Regions from separate parts of the Mycobacterium sp. SMC-2 genome, predicted to be linked through region 1. Evidence: riboswitches for the same ligand, from Rfam matches in the RefSeq annotation. Region 1 holds a riboswitch; the other holds the start of a gene.
What was found. A riboswitch is a leader RNA that binds a small molecule or an ion and turns the genes downstream of it on or off. The one in region 1 is predicted to bind magnesium.

Region 1 (7,942 bases):
ACGGCACCCCACTCGTTGCGCACGACGATCTGAGTTCGCGGCCTGGGCAATCCCGCGGCGACGATCGCAAGCCTCGTTCTGGTCTCCTGCGGTGACTCCGCGCCCGCGTCGACCAGCGGCAGCACGCGTCGCAACTGTTCCAGCCCGCGCGCACCGCGATGGGCCTTGATCAGCGGCTCCACAGCGTCAGCACGAAGACCCGTCGCCCTGGCCAACGAATCGATCGCGACCACGGCGGACAGCAGCTTTCCCCGTCGCCCCAAGTCGAAGGCCGTGCGCGCGGGCGACGTCACCGGCACTCCTTTGACCTCCAGCGCCTCGCCGGCCAACAGCGACTCGTTCCGGGTGACGATCAACGGCGGCGGTCGTTTGCGGTCGCTGATGAGTTCGGCGGGCGCCAGCGGATCGACCCATTCCGCGCCGAGCAGCGCGGCCGCGGAATTGCCGGCGACAACCGCCTTCTTCCCCGACCACAGCCACGCAGCCACCGCCCTGTCGCTCGCGGTGAGCGGGCTGTCCCGCCGCTGATAGACGTTGCGATAGATCCGCGCGCACGATCGCCGCAGCTCACGTTCCGTGACGGCGCCGGATCCGACCGCCTCGGTGCCGACGAATGGTCCCCCCGTTCCCATGGCCGCACAGTGCCACGGCGCTCCGACACGCCGCGAGAGTGCAACTACCGACGCCCCGACTCGAGAAACGCGTCGCCAGTTGCACTCTCGCGGTCAGACCTTGGCGATGCTGACCCGCACACCGTCGCCGATGTCGGCGCCGTCGGCCGGTTCCCCGAATTCGAAGCTGGTGGCCAGGATCTCCCCGGCGATCAGGTCGGCATGGGTGCGCGCCCAGTCGGCCCGCTCGGCCGGCACCGACATCACCACGGAGATCCGGTCGGACACGTCCAGCCCGGTCGACTTGCGCAGCTCCTGCAGTTCGCGGATGCGGTCCTTGGCCCAGCCCTCGGCCTCCAGCTCGGGGGTCACCGTGCCGTCCAGCACCACCAGGCCGGCTTCATCGGGCAGCGCCGCGGTGAACTCCGGGTCGGCGGCGACCAGCCGGGAGCTGTACTCCTCGGGTTGCAGCACCGCGGGTCCCGCGGTCAGGGTCCCATCGGGGTTGACGACGCCCTCGCCCGCCTTGACGGCCTTGATGGCCGCCTGCACGTCCTTGCCCAGCCGCGGCCCGGCCACCCGGGCGTTGACGGTGAGCTCGAAGGAGCCGTAGGTGTCGATCGCGTCGGTCAGCTCCACGGCCTTGACGTTGAGCTCGTCGGCGATCAGGTCGGTGAACGGCTCCAGCCGTCGCGGATCGTCCACGGCCACGGTCAATTTCGGCAGCGGCAGGCGCACCCGCAGTTTCTTGGCCTTGCGCAGGGACGACGCGGCCGAGCACACTTCGCGGACCTGGTCCATGGCGGCGACCAGGTCGGGGTCGGCGGGCAGCGCCTCGGCGTCGGGCCAGTCGGTCAGGTGCACCGAACGCCCGCCGGTGAGGCCGCGCCAGATGATCTCGGTGACCGACGGCAGCAGCGGCGCGGCGAGCCTCGACGTCACCTCCAGCACGGTGTGCAGGGTGTCGATGGCGTCGGCGTCTTCCTCCCAGAACCGCGAACGGGACCGTCGCACATACCAATTCGTCAACGCCTCGGTGAACTGGCGCAGGTGTTCGCAGGCCCTGGAAATGTCGCAGGTGTCCATCTCGCGGGTGAGGTTCTCGCGCAGTTCGGCGAGCTTGGCCAGGATGTAGCGGTCCAGCACCTGCGGCGAATCGGTGCGCCAGGAACCGACTTTCGGCGCGTAGAGGGCCAGGAAGCTGTAGGCGTTCCACAACGGCAGCAGGACCTGGCGCACGCCGTCGCGGATGCCCTGCTCGGTGACGATCAGGTTGCCGCCGCGCAGGATCGGCGAGGCCATCAAGAACCACCGCATGGCGTCGGAGCCGTCGCGGTCGAACACCTCCGACACGTCCGGGTAGTTGCGCAGCGACTTGCTCATCTTCTGACCGTCGGAACCCAGCACGATCCCGTGCGCGACACAGGTTTTGAACGCCGGGCGGTCGAACAGCGCGGTGGCCAGCACGTGCAGCGTGTAGAACCAGCCGCGGGTCTGCCCGATGTATTCGACGATGAAGTCGCCCGGATAGTGCCCGTCGAACCAGTCCCGATTCTCGAACGGGTAGTGCACCTGCGCATAGGGCATCGACCCCGAGTCGAACCACACGTCGAGCACGTCGGGGATGCGCCGCATGGTGCTGCGGCCGGTCGGGTCGTCGGGGTTGGGGCGGGTCAGCTCGTCGATGTAGGGCCGGTGCAGGTTGGTGGGCCGCACCCCGAAGTCGCGCTCCAGCTCGTCGAGGCTGCCGTAGACGTCGATGCGCGGGTAGTCCGGGTCGTCGGACTTCCACACCGGAATGGGGGTGCCCCAGTAGCGGTTTCGCGAGATCGACCAGTCCCGCGCGCCGGCCAGCCACTTGCCGAACTGGCCGTCCTTGACGTGTTCGGGGTACCAGGTGATCTGCTGGTTGAGTTCGACCATGCGGTCGCGAAATGCGGTGACCGCGACGAACCACGACGACACCGCCCGGTAGATCAACGGGTTGCGGCAGCGCCAGCAGTGCGGGTAGGGGTGCTCGTAGGTCTCGTGGCGCAGCAGCACCGCGCCGTTGGCCGCCGCCGGGCCGGTCTGGTTCTTCAGGGCGCGGATGATGTTCGGGTTCGCGTCGAAGACGTGCTGCCCCCGGTAATCCGGGACGCTGGCGTCGAAGCGGCCCTTGGAATCGACCGGCGTGACCGGCACGATGCCCGCCTTCTCGGTGGTCGCCATGTCGTCCTCGCCGTAGGCCGGCGCCATGTGCACGATGCCGGTGCCGTCCTCGGTGGTGACGAAATCGCCGGGCAGCACCCGAAAAGCCTTGGGGCTGTCCATGAAATACGGGAACGGCGGCAGGTAGCGCGTGCCGAGCAACTCCGCCCCGCGGTAGGTCCCCAGCACCTCGGGCTTCTCGCCCAACTCGCGGGCGTAGGCGGCCAGCCTCGGCTGCGCCAGCACGAAGCGATGGTCGCCGGCCTGGACCTCGACGTAGCTGACGTCGGGGTTGACCGCGACCGCCAGGTTCGACGGCAGGGTCCACGGTGTCGTCGTCCACACCAGCAGGTGCGCCCCGTCCAGCGGGCCGCCGACCACCTTGAATCCGACCGTCAGAGCCGGGTCCTGGCGGCTCTGGTAGACGTCGTCGTCCATCCGCAATTCGTGGTTGGACAGCGGGGTTTCGTCTCGCCAGCAGTACGGCAGGACGCGGTAGCCCTCGTACGCCAAACCCTTGTCCCAGAGCTGCTTGAACGCCCAGATCACCGACTCCATGTAGGGCAGATCGAGCGTCTTGTAGTCGTTGTCGAAATCGACCCAGCGGGCCTGGCGGGTGACGTACGCCTGCCACTCGTCGGTGTAGCGCAACACCGAGGCGCGGCACGCGTCGTTGAACGCGGCGATCCCCATGTCGTCGATCTGCGACTTGTCGTTGATGCCCAGCTGGCGCTCGACCTCGAGTTCGGCGGGCAACCCGTGGGTGTCCCAGCCGAACCGGCGCTCCACCTTGTAGCCGCGCATGGTGCGGTACCGCGGGACGATGTCCTTGACGTAGCCGGTGAGCAGGTGCCCGTAGTGCGGCAACCCGTTGGCGAACGGCGGGCCGTCGTAGAAGACGTATTCTTCGGCGCCGTCGCGGCGGGCGACGCTGGCCCGGAAGGTGTCGTCGCGGGCCCAGTAGTCGAGGACCTCGAGTTCGAGGGCCGGGAAGTCGGGAGCCGCGCCGGCCGGCTTCGGGTAGGCCTTGACGTCGGTATTCTCGGTCACGATGCGCGTCGTCTCCTGTGGCCGTCCTGCTCAGGCCGGGGACGACGACGCGCACGGTGCGCGAGCGCCGCGGTACCACCCCGCTTGCCACGCCGTCGCGTGGCCGCTCATTGGAGGCTGTGACGGGCCCACCCGTTCGGTTCTACTGAGCCAGGCCGGCTGTTCTTCCGAAGGCTCCCCGGTGATGGCCGGATCGACGCCAATAGCCCGATTCTACTCAGGCGGGGCACTCCAAGGGGCTACCTGGCCTCAGGAAACACCTGCGGCCGGGTAGCCCCTTGGGGCCTCGGTTGGTCGCTGTCCATCGGATCAGGCCGTAACTTCGAGCACGCCGGCCCGCAGCAGCGCGGCGTACAGGTGGCGCAGCGGAATGCTCAACAGCCGGGTGGCGCCCTCCACCAGCGGGTCGCCGGGGAGAACGGGCTGCGGCTTGGCCTGGCGGGTCGCCTTCTTGGCGGCCGGGGCCTGGGTCGTCTGGACGTCGCGCACCACCTTCAGGGTGCGGGCGGGCGCTACGGTTATCACTTCGTCGTGCAGAGCTGCGGTCATGGTCGCCTCCTAGGCGGGATTTCTGACAGGGACTGATTGGACTGACGCATCCCGTCCCGTAGCGGTTCCGATCCGGAGAACGCTTGGCCGACAAGCCACTTGGCGTTGCGACGCCTCAGCTGAGAACGTCATGCCGGAGGCCGGATGGGGACGAGGCGGAGCTCGGACTTCGGTCCGGACTGTCGCTGGAACTCATGTGTCCCTCACCTCCTCGCGGTCACGGCGCATGCGGTCATCCGCACGCCATTTGTGCGCAGCATGAGGAGCAGAAACCCGACGACCGTCGGAGATCCGCACCCCTCTCGTCAGAGCTTCGGCACCACACGACGTGTCCGGGTTCTCCGGAAGCCACCTGGGCTCAACCCTTAAGCCGGGAGGAGCTGTCCTGACCCGGGGCGTCTTTCGACGTTCGGGGTCAGTGGCCTGTATTCGTGTAGACGCCTCACCTAACGAGGTGCTTACTCGACCGATAATGCACGACCGGTCCGACAGGGTCAAACCCCTCGGCGGCAATGTCGGGCAATCTTTACGGCTTTCCGGGGGGAGCCCACCGGATTTCGTTAGGGCCAGGCCCCTGACCTGGGCATATGGCTCACCGGTCGGCACCGATTGTTCATCTGGTGTTTGCCGAATCCGGCGGTGCGGGCCGTCAAAATCCTTGCGGCCGAGAGCGTGTCACTGCTCGACCAGGCCCTCCAGCCGCCCGATGGTGTCGATGAACTCCTCGACCATGTCGAGCACCACCGTTCGCGTGGGTCGGACCCGGTCCAGCGAGCCGACCACCTGGCCGACGAAGTAGGTGGCCAGCTCGCGCGCCTTGGCTCCGGGGTGCGCGGCCGCGGTGTTGATGCGCACCTGCGGCTCGGCGACCAGCGCGGTCTGCAACGGCATACCGAGCGGGTCGGGCTTTTCCGGCCGGTCCCATTCGTCGGTCCAGGCCGTACGCAGCATCCGCGCCGGCTTGCCCGTCATCGAGCGCGACCGCACGGTGTCCGAGGAGGTGGCGGCCAGGAACTTGTCCTTGACCACCGGCGGCGTCTCGGCTTCTTCGGTGGTCAGCCACACCGACCCGCACCACACGCCTTCGGCGCCGAGCGCCAGGGCCGCCGCGATCTGGCGGCCGCGGGCGATGCCGCCGGCGGCGAGAACGGGGACCGGCGCCACGGCATCTACCACCTCGGGCACCAGGACCATGGTGGCGACCTCGCCGGTGTGGCCCCCGGCCTCGGTGCCCTGCGCGACGATCAGGTCGACCCCCGTGGCCGCGTGCCGTTGGGCGTGGCGCGTGGTGCCGGCCAACGCGGCCACCAGGACGTCGCGGCCGTGGGCGCGTTCGACGAGGTCCGCCGGGGGTGGCCCGAGCGCGCTGGCGATCAGCCGGATGCGGTGGGCGAACGCCACGTCCAGCAGCGGCTCGTAGCCCTTGGGCGAGATGTTGAGCGCGCCGGCGGAGGCGCGCAGCTCCTGCGCCGGGGCGGTGATCCCGTAGCGGGCGAGGATGTCGTCGACGAACGCGCGGTGCTCCTCGGGCAGCAGCGTCCGCACCCGTGCGGCGTCGATGCCGCCTTCGTCCGCGCCGACGTACTTGGGCGGCAGCAGCAGGTCCACCCCGAATGGCTTGCCGCCCGTCTGCTCCTCGATCCAGGCGAGTTCGTTGTCCAGTCGCTGGGGACTGTGCGCCACCGCGCCGAGGACGCCGAACCCGCCCGCATTGGTCACCGCGGCCACCACGTCACGGCAGTGGCTGAACGCGCAGATGGGGAACTCGACACCGAGCATCTCGGCGACTCTGGTACGCATTGCCCGACGCTAAAGAGCTACTGATTGATATGTCAATCGATTACGGCTTCCGGCCGTCCGGCGGCCAGCTGGACACGCCCTCCTCCAGCGGGACCTGGAGGCTGTGCAGGATGGACGCGACCATCCGCCACGCGCCGATCGCCGTCACGAGCTCAATGAGAACCGTTGTGTCCCCTTGCAATTCACGCTCGCACGCCGCCCAGCTCGCGGCGCTGACGGCGCCGTCGCGCACCACGTCGTCGGTGGCGGCCAGCACCGCCCGTTCGGCGGGGCCGAACCCGTCGTACGCCTGCCAGTCGCGCACACCGAGCAGGTCGTCGGGGGCCACGCCCAGTCGCGACGCCACCCGCCAGTGCTGTGTCCATTCGTAGTCGCATGCGGTGAGCCAGCCGATCCGCATGATCACCAACTCGCGCAACCGCGGGTCGAGCGCGCCGTGCCAGAGCATGGTGGCGAGGAGGTCGTTGATGGCGCGCGCCAGCGGCGGGTGGTTGAGCAGCACCTGGAAGATGCTCAGTTCGGCCATGTAGTTGGGCACGGCCGCTTCGTCGGCGGCGGCCGTGGCTTCGTCGAGCGGCAGTTTGGGCACGCGGGCTGTTGTCATCATCGGCCATGTTAGTCAGGAATCGCCGCACCATTGCCCGAACACCGCGACTCCGCGACGACCGCGCGAACTCCTTTGGCGCTCTTTGGCTTACGAGGGGGCCTAGAGCAGCCCGAGCAGTTGCAGGTCGGTCACGTACTTGACGATGACCGGCGCCGACACGTGCGGGATGTCGGGATCGTCGCTGTCGGGGCCGATCTTGGCTTCCCGCACCGCTGCACGGAATCGGTCGGTCGATGCGAGCGGACCGCGGCCCGGCTCTCCGGGTTCGACCTGCTGGCTGCCCGGCAACTGCAGCAGTGGGAGCACCGAGTGCTGACGCTGCCGCTCGGGCAGGTCGCGCAGCGCGGCCTCGAACCGGCGCCGCCACTCGCCGAAGTCGTCGATCCGCTCGATCGGGTAGCCGGCCTCGATCAACCAGTCGACGTACTCGTCGATGCCGATGCCGTCGTCGTGCGGGTTCATCACGTGATACGTTTCGAACCCCTGCACCACCTGGGCACCCAGCGTGGTGATCGCCTCGGCGACGAATTCGACCGGCAGCGCGTCGAAGTGCGCGCGCACCCGCTCACCCTTGGCGTCGAGTCGATAGAACGAGCGTGGTGCGACGCCGGTGGCCACGATGCTCAGCACCATCCGGGTGAACATGTCCGACAGGTTGAGCTGGCCCGCGTAACTCGTGTCGGCCAGGATCATGTCGCAGCGGAACACCGAGACCGGCAGCCCGCACAGGTCGTTGGCCTCCCGGAGCAACACCTCGCCGGCCCACTTGCTGTTGCCGTAGCCGTTGGAGTAGCCGCCATCGATGATTCGGATGGGGCTGATCGCCCGGATGTCGGCGTCCTCGGTGAACGCCTCCGGCTCGACGCCGTCCCCGACGTTCGCGGTCGAAACATAGGCGTAGGGCTTGAGTTTGGTGGTCAACGCCAACCGGATGAGCTCGGCGGTGCCGACGACGTTGGGGCCGAACAGCTCGCTGTAGGGCAGTATGCCGTTGACCACGGCCGCGGAGTCGACGATCAGGTCGACGGTGTCGGCCAGCCGCTGCCACGTCCCCTCGTCGAGGCCGAGGTTCGCCGCGCTCTTGTCGCCGGCGATGACCTCCAGATGTTCGGTGGCCAGCTCCCGGAAGTGGCCC
Region 2 (7,942 bases), 2.2 Mb from region 1:
CCCGCGAGCAGCGCCTGGACCTGCTGCAGGCCATTCTCGCCGAATACGGCAAGCGTGCGGGAGATCTCGCCGACGCGGTCACCGAGGAAATGGGCGCGCCACCCTCGCTCGCCGCCGGCCCGCAGGTCCAGCTTGGGCTCGGTCACCTGATGACGGCGATCGACGTGCTGAAGAATTTTCAGTTTTCCGAACAGCACGGGGCGACCCTTGTCGCCAGGGAACCGATCGGTGTCTGCGGGCTGATCACGCCGTGGAACTGGCCGCTCAACCAGATCGCGGTCAAGGTGTATCCGGCGCTGGCAACCGGCTGCACCATGATCCTCAAACCATCCGAGGTCGCGCCGTATTCGGCCTACATCTTCACCGAGATCCTGGATGCCGCGGGCGTGCCGGCCGGGGTGTACAACCTGGTCAACGGTGACGGCGCGGGCGTGGGTGTGGCCCTGGCGAGTCATCCCGACATCGACATGGTTTCGTTCACCGGCTCCACGCGTGCCGGCGTCGAGGTGGCCCGCAATGCCGCGCCGACGGTCAAGCGGGTGACCCAGGAACTCGGCGGCAAGAGTCCCAACATCGTCCTCGACGATGCGGGCTTTGCCGAGGGCGTGAGCGCCGGTGTCGTGAACATGATGCCCAATTCCGGGCAGAGTTGTAACGCGCCGTCGCGGATGCTGGTCCCGAATTCCCGTATGGCCGAGGCCATCACCGTCGCGCGTGAGGCCGCCGAGCAGGTGAAGGTGGGCAACCCAGGCGATCAGAGGGCGCTCGGGCCGGTGGCTTCGAGGGCACAGTTCGAAAAGGTCCAGCGACTGATCCAGAAGGGAATCGACGAGGGCGCGACCGTCGTGGCCGGCGGGCCGGGCCGGCCGGCGGGACTGGACACGGGTTACTACGTCAAGCCGACCGTGTTCGCGAACGTCACCAATGACATGACCATCGCACGCGAGGAGATCTTCGGTCCCGTGTTGTGCATCCTCGGCTACGACGACATCGATCAAGCCGTCGAGATCGCCAACGACACCGAATACGGCCTGGCCGGCTACGTCTCGGGGGCCGACCTCGACAAGGCGCGTGAGATTGCCTTTAAGATCCGGGCCGGCTGGGTGACGATCAACCATGCATTCGACATGAACGCGCCATTCGGCGGCTATAAACGCAGCGGCAATGGCCGCGAATGGAGCGAGTTCGGCTTCCATGAGTACCTGGAAGTCAAAAGCATCCTCGGCTACGCGCCCGACGAGGGTGCCCACTGACGCGCTGGGCCGAAATCCGAACGCAGCACAGCGAAACCGTTGCGTGTCCTTCCCCTGAATCCCGGGCGCCCGCCTTTAAGCTGGCTCCGATCAACAGGAGGGGCAGCGACGTATCGGCATCAACTATGGCGCCGGGCGACATGATGGTCAGGGCGCGCTAACAGCGGTCGCTGAGCCGGGCGGGAGTAGACCCGCGCCGGCTCGTCGTGCGCGGCGGCCCCGGTGGGTTGCTCCCGTGCGCCGGGCCGGTCGGCTGGCCATCTGGGATAAACCGGAGCGGCGCAGTGGGATTCCGGCACTCGACGGATTGCGCGCGATAGCGGTCGCGCTGGTGCTCGTCGGGCATGGCGGCATCCCCGGTGTCAGCGGCGGATTCATCGGCGTCGACGTGTTCTTCGTGCTCAGCGGGTTTCTGATCACCTCACTGCTACTGGACGAGCTGGGGCGAACCGGCCGTATTGACCTGACCGGCTTTTGGATTCGCCGCGCCCGCCGGCTGCTGCCGGCCCTGGTGTTGATGGTGCTCACGGTGGCCGCGGCGCGCCAACTTCTTCCCGATCGATCCCTCACCGGCCTGCGCGACGACGCGATCGCGGCGTTCCTGTGGATGGCGAACTGGCGGTTCGTCGCCCAGAAGACCGACTACTTCACGCAGGGTGCCCCGCCCTCGCCGCTGCAACACACCTGGTCACTCGGGGTCGAGGAGCAGTACTACTTCGTGTGGCCGGTGCTGCTGATCGCGGTGACGCTGCTGCTGGCCGCGCGGGCGAGGCACCGCCGCACCCGCGCCACCGTTGGCGGTGTTCGATTCGCGACGTTCGTCATCGCCACCGTCGGGGGCCTGGCTTCGGCCGTGGCCGCCATCGTGCTGGTGTCCGACACCGCGCGCGACCGCGTGTATTTCGGCACCGATACCCGCGCGCAGGCGCTGCTGACCGGCGCCGCGGCGGCGGCCCTGCTGGTTCGCGACTGGCCGTCACTGAACCGGGGCTGGTGCCTGATCCGGACCCGGTGGGCACGGCGCGTCGCCCGCGTCCTTCCGGTTGCCGGCCTAGCGGGGCTCGCGGCGGCGACCCATTACGCAACCGGTGGCAGCGGCGAGTTTCGCCACGGCCTGCTCATCGGGGTGGCGATCGCGTCGGTCGTCGTGATCGCGCCGGTGGCCCTGGAGCAGCGCGGAGCGGTCGCCCGCATCCTCGCCGCACCGCCCCTTGTGTGGCTGGGCACCATCTCCTACGGCGTCTACCTGTGGCACTGGCCGATCTTCTTGGCGCTCAACGGCGAACGGACCGGATGGACCGGGCTGCCGCTGTTCGCCGCGCGGTGCGGCGCGACGGTGGCGCTGGCCGGAGTGTCCTGGTGGCTGATCGAGCAACCCATCCGGCGCTGGCGGCCGGCGCGGGTGCCGCTGTTGCCGTTGGCGGCGGCGACGGTGGCCAGCGCCGCCGCGGTGACCCTGCTGGTGATTCCGGTGGGGACCGGCCCCGGCCTGCGCGAGGTCGGCCTGCCGCCCGGGGTCTCCGCGGTCGCCGCGGTATCGCCGTCCCCGCCGGGCGCCGGCCGCCCGGCCGCGCCCCACGACCCCAACCGGCCGTTCACCGTTTCCGTGTTCGGCGATTCGATCGGCTGGACGTGGATGCATTACCTGCCACCGACCCCGGGATTCGCGTTCCTCGACCACACCGTCATCGGCTGCAGCCTGGTGCGCGGCACGCCGTATCGGTATATCGGTCAAACCCTGGAGCAGAGACCAGAATGCGACGGCTGGCCGATCCGATGGTCGACCCAGGTCGCCCAGGACCAGCCGGACGTCGCGCTGCTGATCATCGGCCGGTGGGAAACCGTCGACCGCGTCAACGAAGGTCAGTGGACCCACATCGGCGACCCCACCTTCGACGCGTACCTCAATGGCGAGCTGGAGCGGGCGCTGAACATCGTCAGTTCCACCGGAGTTCGGGTGGTGGTCGCCACCGTGCCGTACAGCAGGGGCGGCGAAAAGCCGGACGGCCGGCTGTATCCGGAGGACCAGCCCGACCGGGTCAACCTGTGGAACACCATGCTGCGCAGGACGGTCAGCCACCACCCGAACGTGCAAATACTGGACCTGAACAAAAAACTATGTCCCGACGGGGTTTACACCGCCAAGGTGGACGGCATCAAGGTGCGCAGCGACGGCGTGCACCTCACCCCCGAAGGGGTGAAGTGGTTGACCCCGTGGCTGGAGGAATCCCTGCGTTAAGCCCCGGTGCGGCAGCTGATTTCCATGCTGTCGCTCTCCCGGACTCCGAAGTTGAAGCTCACGTAGCCGTTCTCGGGATCGCGCACCCGGTCGAGATACGGCTGGGTGTCCGCGGCGCCGGCGTTGTCGGCGACCACCAACGCCCCCGTCGACAGCCGCGGTTCGAGCAGCTCGATCACCGGCAGGTACAGGTCCTTCCAACCGTCCAGCAAGACGAAGTCGACCGGTCCGTCGAGGCCGGCCAGCGTGGCCAGCGCGTCTCCTTCGAGGATGGTGATCGCGTCGTCCAGGCCGGTCTGGGTGAACGTCTGCCGCGCCGCGGCGATCTTGGTGCCGTTGAGCTCGGTCGTCACCACCCGGCCGGCGCCATTGTCGCGCACGGCCGACGCCAGATGGATGGCGGAGATGCCGAACGACATCCCGAACTCGACCACCGTCGCCGGCCGGGTCGCGCGCACCAGGGCGTACAGCAGCCGGCCGGCTTCGGGCGTGACCGGGATGTAGAACTCGCTCATCGCGTCGGCGCGCTCCTGCGCGGTCATCGGCCGGTCGAAATCGCCGAGCCGCTGCCGCAACGACGACATCTGGTTTTTCGCTTCGGCATACATGCGGTCGAGCACGGTCGCGACCTTAGGATCTTGCAGAGTGTTGGCCATGCCGTCGAGGGTAGGCGGCGGCGGCGGGCCACCGGCGAGCGCGGGTGGGAGGGCGGCGACCAGCCCTAATCGATACGTAAATGAGTTTGACCGGCACTGGGCCGCGGTGTAGAAATGGTTTCGCAAGCACCTCGGTAGGTGAGGCGTCTGCGCGGACACAGGCCACTGACCCCGAACGTCGAGAGACGCCCCGGGTCAGGACAGCTCTTCCCGGACCCAAGGGTTGAGCCCAAGTGGCTTCCGGACGAAGTTCCGGATACGCCGTGCAGTGCCGAAGCTCCGGCGAGAGGGGTGCGATCGGCGGCACGGCCGCCGGCATTCGCTCCTCTCCCGCTCAGGTGACATGTGATGACACCCCCGTGTGTCGTGGCCGAGAGGAGGTGAGGGCGAGATGAGTCCGGGCGATAGTCCCTATGCGAAATCCGTCTTGTCCCGATCCGGTTCCGGCATTCGTTCTGCCGCTTGAGCTTTCGCGGTCAAATCGGCAATTCGCGCGCGTCGAAGCGCCCGCGAGCTGCCATTGCTTCCCGCATGACCTGAGCCGATCGGGCCTCCCCTAAGGAGAACATCATGGCTTTTATTGTCACGCAACGTATTACTGGTCGTACCGGTGGTCGCGGGCGGGCGTGGCTGCGGTCGGCGCGGCTGTTGGCCGGCAAGCTGCACGCGCGGACCGCCCTGACTCCCCAGGAGCGGGCCAACCTGTACGTGTCGCGGATGCCGATTGCGGTGGTCACGGCCTCATTGGGTGGGCACCCCTCGACCCGCAGTTAAACCGGTGACGGCCTGAGCACACCATGACCGCCGTCTCGTTTGAGGCGCGTCGGCCCGGCAGCCTCACTGTGAATCATTCGGTGGCAAAACCGTTTACCGAGGGGGTGCCGTGCCGAACGCGTCAGGCGACGACCTGTATGGGATCGCCCACGGTCACCTGATTGAAGTACCAGGCGGCGTTGTCGGGGCTGAGGTTGATGCAGCCATGACTCACGTTGGCGTAGCCCTGGGAGTCGACCGACCACGGTGCCGAGTGCACGTAGACGCCGCTCCAGGTGACGCGGACGGCGTACTGGGCGGTGATCTTGTATCCGTCCGGCGAACTGAGCGGGATGCCGATGGTCCTCGAGTCCATGACCACGGTGCGCTGCTTCTCCAGGGCGGTGAAGTTGCCGATCGGGGTGGGCCGGCTGGGCTTGCCCAGCGAGGCGGGCATGGTGCGCAGCACTTCACCGTTTCGGCTGACGGTGAAGGTGTGCCCGGAGATGCTGGCGACGCCGAGCAGCGCGTCTCCGGTGTCAAATCCCGTCGTCAGGGCCTGAATGCCGACCGAGACGTGGGTGTGTGCGGGCCAGTACCGGTTCGGCACCCATTGCACGACGTTGTCGTCGACCCATTCGAAGTGTCCGGGCGTGTTGCTCGGCGACGCGACATGGATGGACCGCTCGGCGGCGGCCCGATCGGCGACCGGTGCGGTGAACGTCACCACGACCGGGTGCGCCACACCCACCACCGCCCCGTCGGCCGGCAAAATCGAGGCAACGACCGGAGCGGGTTGCGGTAGCGGGACCGATGCTTGACTGCGGCCGGCCGATCCGACCAGGCCAATCGCTGTGATCGCGACCATAACAAACAGATAACGAACACCTCGACGCATAGCGTCCGCCCTTCGAGATGGTGCGATTGACACGACTGTATTCTACCGGGTGTTCCCTCGGTGCCACTTTCAGCAAACATTCGCGCACCCAATCCCGCCGGGCCTGGGCGCTAACCGCCGTCTCCGGGGCGGTCCCGTGGCGGCACAGCCACTTTGGCAACGCGCGCGCAATTCGGCCACGGCGCATCGGCTCACTGGGTTGGCTAGGGCGGGGCGACACGTTAGCCTCAGCAAAACTCCTTTAGGTCGTGGAGGTGCGGGTGCTCTTCCGACAACTGGAGTACTTCGTCGCGGTTGCTCAGGAGCGCCATTTCGCCCGGGCGGCTGAGAAGTGCTTTGTGTCCCAGCCCGCACTGTCCGCCGCGATCGCCAAGCTGGAGCGGGAACTGAACGTCACGCTGATCAATCGCGGGCACAGCTTCGAGGGCCTGACGCCGGAAGGCGAGCGACTGGTGGTGTGGGCCAGGCGGATTCTCGCCGAGCACGACGCCTTCAAGGCCGAGGTGCACGCGGTGAGGTCGGGCATCGCCGGGACGCTCCGGCTGGGTACCGTACCGTCTGCCTCGACCACGGCTTCTCTGGTGCTTTCGGCGTTTTGTAGTAGGCATCCATTGGCGAAGGTGCACATACGTTCTCGGCTGGCGGCCACTGAGTTATACCGGCGGCTGCGTGAATTCGAACTGGACGCTGCCATTCTTCAGGCGGCGCCCGACGACGCCCACGAAGTGCAGCTGGTGCCGCTCTACGAGGAGCGCTACGTGCTGCTCTCGCCGGCGGACATGCTGCCGTCCGGTGTGTCGACGATGACATGGCCCGAGGCCGCGCAGTTGCCGCTGGCACTGCTCACCGACGACATGCGGGACCGTCAGATCATCGACAAGGCATTCACCGGCCATGCCATCGTTGTCAGTCCACAGGTCGAAACCGATTCCGTCGCTTCGCTATTCGCGAAAGTCGCCACCGGAAATTGGGCGTGCATCGTACCGCACACCTGGTTGTGGACGTCGCCGCTGGGCCCGGCGGTTCGTGCGGTGGAGATGGTCGACCCGGTGGTCACAGCCGACATCGCCCTCGCCATCAACTCTGCCGGACCTGGCTCGCCGATCGCCCGCGCATTCGCCGCATCCGCCGCGGAGCTGTCGCTGAACGAGTTCTTCGACGCGCAGCTCTCCCGAATCACCCAGCGGAGCTGACCTTTGCCGGCTTGGCCGCGCTGGTCGGATTCAGACTGGCCAGATGCCCGCTTTCGACTCCCGCCGACGGGTCGAGCTCGCAATCGATGATCGACGGTCTCCGGGAGGCGATCGCCTCGGCCAGCGCCGATCGCAGCTCGGCTGGCGTGGTGACGTGATATCCCTTGCCGCCGAAGGCTTCCGCGATCAGCTCGTGGTGTGCGTGCGCGTTCAGGACGGTGGGGGCCGGGTCAGACCCGCTCGGTGCTTCGTCTCCGCGGTAGACGCCGCCGTTGTTGAGAATGACGACGGTCACCGGAAGCCGGTAGCGGCAGATGGTCTCCATTTCCATGCCGCTGAATCCGAATGCGCTGTCGCCCTCGATCGCCACCACGGGCTGCCCGGTCTCGACGGCGGCGGCGATGGCGTAGCCCATACCGATGCCCATGACGCCCCAGGTGCCCGTGTCGAGCCGGTGCCGCGGCAACTCCATGCCGATGACGTTGCGGGCCAGGTCCAGCGCGTTGGCTCCCTCGTTGACCACATAAACGTCCGGATTCTCCTGCAACACGGCGCGAATCGCGCCCAGCGCGTTGTAAAAGCGCATGGGGTGGGCGTCTTCGGCCAGCCGCTCGCGCATCTTTGCGTCGTTGCGGGCGGTGCGGTCGGCCAGCTCCTTGGTCCACTCGGCCGGCACGGTGATCGGGTGCGCTTCCACGCCGTCGCGCAACGCAGACATCACCGAGCCGATGTCGCCGACCAGTGGCGCCACGATCGGCTGATTGCTGTCGAATTCCGACGGCGCGATATCGACCTGCACGAATTTGGCGTCGGCCGACCACTGCGGTGAATCACCGTGGCCGAGTAGCCAGTTCAGCCGCGCGCCGACCAACAACACCGCGTCGGCGCGCGCGATCGCGAGCGAGCGCGCGGCGGCCGCGGATTGCGGGTGGGAGTCCGGCAGCAGCCCC

Region 2: another riboswitch for magnesium. It lies ahead of KXD96_RS04175 (hypothetical protein); the one in region 1 lies ahead of KXD96_RS14685 (Rv1535 family protein).

The regions. Positions count from the first base shown of each region.
Region 1 is NZ_CP079863.1:3,112,745-3,120,686, reverse strand. Features, by position in the region: gene KXD96_RS14695 (hypothetical protein) at 1-632, opposite strand, end outside; gene ileS (isoleucine--tRNA ligase) at 726-3,851, opposite strand; gene KXD96_RS14685 (Rv1535 family protein) at 4,161-4,400, opposite strand; M-box (ykoK) riboswitch at 4,691-4,861, opposite strand; gene KXD96_RS14680 (nitronate monooxygenase family protein) at 5,076-6,200, opposite strand; gene KXD96_RS14675 (carboxymuconolactone decarboxylase family protein) at 6,241-6,804, opposite strand; gene KXD96_RS14670 (non-ribosomal peptide synthetase) at 6,907-7,942, opposite strand, start outside.
Region 2 is NZ_CP079863.1:876,423-884,364, forward strand. Features, by position in the region: gene KXD96_RS04160 (aldehyde dehydrogenase family protein) at 1-1,253, shown strand, start outside; gene KXD96_RS04165 (acyltransferase family protein) at 1,489-3,492, shown strand; gene KXD96_RS04170 (O-methyltransferase) at 3,489-4,148, opposite strand; M-box (ykoK) riboswitch at 4,272-4,446, shown strand; gene KXD96_RS04175 (hypothetical protein) at 4,719-4,922, shown strand; gene KXD96_RS04180 (L,D-transpeptidase family protein) at 5,044-5,799, opposite strand; gene KXD96_RS04185 (LysR family transcriptional regulator) at 6,060-6,992, shown strand; gene oxc (oxalyl-CoA decarboxylase) at 6,976-7,942, opposite strand, start outside.